DNA from 2 places in the Saliniradius amylolyticus genome. Region 2 is predicted to be linked to the other one. Evidence: predicted binding sites of a transcription regulator. Region 2 holds the regulator's gene; the other holds the start of a gene.
The links. Region 2 encodes LexA, which represses DNA repair genes until DNA is damaged. Its sites were predicted from a motif close to TACTGTATNNNNATACAGTA; they were not measured.

Region 1: the regulator LexA is predicted to act here: its motif matches at 1,204-1,223, upstream of recA (recombinase RecA).

What each region holds. Positions count from the first base shown of each region.
Region 1 is NZ_CP029347.1:2,207,086-2,209,496, reverse strand. Features, by position in the region: gene mutS (DNA mismatch repair protein MutS) at 1-626, opposite strand, end outside; gene HMF8227_RS10300 (CinA family protein) at 662-1,156, shown strand; gene recA (recombinase RecA) at 1,272-2,303, shown strand.
Region 2 is NZ_CP029347.1:71,087-73,497, forward strand. Features, by position in the region: gene plsB (glycerol-3-phosphate 1-O-acyltransferase PlsB) at 1-1,262, opposite strand, end outside; gene lexA (transcriptional repressor LexA) at 1,386-2,015, shown strand; gene coxB (cytochrome c oxidase subunit II) at 2,375-2,411, shown strand, end outside.

The DNA of each region.
Region 1 (2,411 bases), 2.1 Mb from region 2:
CGCCGCAAACCTTTGATGGATTCGAGCAGGTGCAGGGCGCGAAAGCCTTCCGGGTACAGCAGCTCGGCAGGCTGGGTCTTTTGTAATTCGGCGGACAGGGCATCATCGCCGTTCAGTTCTACCAGAGTAAAGCGGCCGCTGGCCACATCCAGCGCGGCAAAACCGTAGTGGTCTTTATGCTCAAACACCGCCGCCAGCACATTGTCGCGCCTGTCTTCCAGTAGCGCCTCGTCGGTAACGGTGCCTGGGGTGACAATTCGGGTGACCTGACGTTCCACCGGGCCTTTACTGGTGGCGGGATCGCCAATCTGTTCGCAAATCGCCACCGACTGCCCCAGTTTTACCAGCCGGGCCAGATAGGATTCCACCGAATGGTAGGGCACGCCCGCCATAGGAATAGGGTCGCCGCCAGATTTGCCGCGGGCCGTCAGGGAAATGTCCAACAGTTCGGCGGCTTTCTTGGCGTCGTCGTAAAACAGCTCGTAGAAATCGCCCATGCGATAGAACAGTAAAATCTGTGGATGCTCGGCCTTAATGCGTAGATATTGCTGCATCATCGGCGTGTGCTTGGCAATGTGCTCTTGATGAAAGAGTTCGGCTTGTGTGGCGGCGTTTTCAGACGGCATAATGGCGCTATTATTATCGTTTGTGATGGTGATTTATGACACTTACGGAGTCGATTGTCGACACAGCCACTCAATTAGGGGCCGCCCTAAAACATCAGGGGTGGCGCATTAGCTGTGCCGAGTCCTGTACCGGAGGCGGCATAGGATACGCCATCACCAGTGTTTCTGGAAGTTCTCAGTGGTTCGAACGGGGATTTATTACCTATTCTAACGAGGCCAAAATCGGTGAGCTGGGCGTCGATGAAAGCATATTACTAACCTCCGGGGCCGTTTCTTCAGAAACCGTGGATGCCATGGCAAAAGGCGCACAGCGCCGGGCGGATGCCGAGGTGGCAGTAGCCGTGAGCGGCATAGCCGGGCCCGATGGTGGCACGCCGGAAAAGCCGGTTGGCCTCGTCTGGTTTGCATTAGCGGTGTGTGAAAAAACCATTACCTGGTCGAGGCGCTTTGACGGTGACCGGCATCAGGTGCGTCAGCAGGCTATTCAGGATGCATTAACCACGACCCTGGCGTACCTCAATAAAAATTAATTCGAATAAACTCATGCAGTTACAACGAATTTCTATACATGACTTGTAACTGTATAACTGTACAGTATAATTCTGGGTAACGATTAAGCTACCCGCTCATACAGGAGCCAAAGCGATGGATGAGAATAAGAGCAGAGCGCTAAACGCAGCGGTCGGACAGATTGAAAAGCAATTCGGTAAGGGTGCAATCATGCGCCTGGGTGATAACCAGGCCATGGATGTGGAGTCTATTTCCACCGGTTCACTGAGTGTGGATATTGCGCTGGGTATTGGTGGCTTGCCAACCGGCCGGGTGGTGGAAATTTACGGTCCGGAGTCTTCCGGTAAAACCACCATGACCTTACAAGTAATTGCCGAAGCGCAAAAAGCCGGTAAGACCTGCGCCTTTGTGGATGCCGAGCACGCACTCGATCCCGTCTATGCCGGCAAGCTGGGTGTAAACGTGGATGAGCTGTTAGTCTCCCAGCCGGATACCGGTGAGCAGGCGCTGGAGATCTGCGACATGTTGGTGCGCTCAGCGGCAGTGGATGTGGTGGTTGTGGACTCGGTGGCAGCACTGACACCGAAGGCGGAAATCGAAGGCGAAATGGGGGACTCTCACGTAGGTTTGCAGGCGCGTTTGATGTCACAGGCGCTGCGTAAGCTGACGGCCAATATCAAGCGCTCCAATACCCTGTGTATCTTCATTAACCAGATCCGGATGAAGATCGGTGTGATGTTCGGTAACCCCGAAACCACCACCGGGGGTAATGCCCTGAAGTTCTACTCGTCAGTACGCTTGGATATTCGTCGTATCGGCTCACTGAAAGAAGGTGACGAGGTGGTGGGTAACGAAACCCGGGTCAAGGTCGTCAAGAACAAGGTGGCCCCGCCGTTTAAGCAGGCCGAGTTTGCCATTATGTACGGCGAAGGCATCAGTAAAGAAGCCGAACTGTTGGATCTGGGCGTGAAAGAGAAGCTGGTGGAGAAGGCCGGAGCCTGGTACAGCTACAATGGTGAGCGAATTGGTCAGGGTAAGGCCAACTGTGTGCGTTTCTTAAAAGAGCATACGGAGATCGCCAATGAAATCGAAACTCAAATTAGAGAACGTCTGTTATTGACTAAAAAGCCCAAGAATGAAGAGGCCGAGGAGCAGGAAGAGCTGTAATAGTCTCTAAGTATTTAACAGAAAAAGCCGCTGTCATCAGCGGCTTTTTTGTATCGACAGAATCAACTTCATTTAGACGTCTAGACGTAAAGATGTTGACTTTTCCCC
Region 2 (2,411 bases):
GTCACAGGACGACGGGTGCCGCGTAGTACTCCCTGTAAGGTCATGGCGAGCATTCCGGTTTTGGGAGGTAGCAGTCGGCCGGTACGGCTGCGTCCACCTTCAGGGTAGTACTTGACCGGGTAGCCGCGGTCGAAAAGAAATTGAAGGTATTCCTTAAATACGGCGGTGTAGAGCTTGTTGCCGCCGAAGCTTCGGCGCAGGAAAAAAGCGCCGCCCCGACGAAAGATACCACCCACAGGCCAGAAGTTCAGGTTGATACCGGCGGCAATATGAGGTGTGGCCAGGCCTTCATGATAGATCACATAGGTCAGTAGTAAGTAGTCCATATGGCTTCGGTGACAGGGCACATAGACGATCTCATGTCCCTTGCGCGCCAGCTCCCTGACCCGGGCTGCGTTGTGGACTTCGATGCCATTGTAGATCTTGTTCCAGACCCGGGTGAGAAGTCGGTCGGCCAGGCGTATCAGTCCCTCACGATAATCGGCGGCAATTTCCGTCAGGTAACTTCTGGCCCGTTGGCGGGCTTCGTCCACAGACACCTTCTTGCCCTTATGCTCTTCGGCAATGGCAGCTTTCACGGCCGGGCTACCGAGAATGGCATTTTGCAATTGTTCGCGGCTGATCAGCCTGGGGCCGGTCATAGACTCGCTGCGCCGGTAAAAGTGGGTGCGTGCCACGCGGATAAGCTTGTGGGCTACCTGAATATCGGTACCTTTATCCTGTGCAATACGCTGTGACGATACTGCACGACTGAAGCAGACGGCGTTATCCCGACCCAGAAATAATACAATCAATAACTTTCTCAGCCAGCTGGGTGCTGCGCGGTCCGCCAATAGCTCGGTCCAGCCTGAGGTTGTCTTGCCGGGAGCACGCCCCCAAAAAACCGATACCGGCAGAATTTGAAAGTCCAGCTCCGGATGTTGACGCTGCAGGTTCATCAATTCGCTGAAACGGTTCGCGGCATCGGTCGCGGCCACTTTACGAGAGAACAACCCCTGTGGCTTGTTTAAATACACCGTGGCAGGAAAGGTTTGAGCGGCCAGAGTGACCCTGTCCGTTGGATCGGTCAGACCCTTGTCGCGGCAGCTGTTTCTCAGTGCCAACAGATCACTGGAGGATCGGGTATTTAACAGGTACAACACCGGACGATTAGGATCGATGCCTAATTCTTCTTCTATATCCGCGGGAATGGTCTTGGTCCGTACCAGTAATCGGTTAGGGATACTAACCAGCGTCAGCCAGAATCGCTGTAGCCAGCTCATTTGTCGTTACTTCCTTCGCCATAAGAGTGCGCGAAGCATAGCATCTGAGGTAAAAATTGTCGCGACTTGCGATTTACTAACAACTGGATATACTGACAGTAAAACTGTATGGAAAGACAGGCTATGCGACCGCTAACTCCAAGACAGCAGGAAATCCTGCAACTGATTAAAGACAACATCGCCGACACGGGTATGCCGCCAACACGGGCCGAAATCGCCCGGCGTTTAGGCTTTAAGTCGGCTAATGCGGCTGAAGAACACCTTAAGGCTCTGGCCCGCAAGGGCGCCATTGAGATCATGCCGGGCACCTCCAGAGGGATACGGCTGCTGACTCCTATTGACGAGCCTGAGCCGGAAGCGGAAGGGTTGCCGCTTATTGGGCGCGTGGCGGCCGGTGAGCCTATATTGGCGGTGGAGCATGTGGAAAGTCATTATCAGGTGGACCCTCAGCTATTCCGCCCCCATGCCGACTTTTTACTGCGTGTTAACGGTGACAGTATGAAAGATATCGGTATTCTGGACGGTGACTTGCTGGCGGTACACCGCACGGTGGATGTGCATAACGGTCAGGTTGTGGTAGCCCGTGTGGATGAAGACGTCACTGTCAAACGTCTGGAGCGCAAAGGCAAAACCCAGATTCTATTGCACGCCGAAAATGAGCAGTATGCGCCTATTAAGGTGGATCTGGCCAGTCAGCCGTTCGCCATCGAAGGTATTGCGGTAGGTGTTATCCGCAATCAGAGTTGGAATTAACTCAGGACCTTACCAATAAGTATGATCATTCAATGGCAGAGGTGGGAGTCTGTCGTTGAATGATTGTCTTGACCCAACCGCCTCGGAGCTGCATCGAGGTAAAATCCGCACTGTCGAAAAAACTTCATATTTTAAATACTTAGCTTGGACCTTGATGAAAACAGGGGATCTGGCTATTTATTCATCGCCTGATGTATTTTTATCCATAAAGGGCTGGACATTGCCCCCCTGTTTGCGCAATTCTTATACCGCTTTTAACAGAAAAATAACAATGCTGCGGTTTTCTTAACGAAAACCCGTTGGTGATCTGCTACCGGCGGACATCAGACAGCGTTAACTTCTGACAGAGGAGATGTCACGTGGGCAGAAGTGTAATCACTGCGCTATTTAGTACAC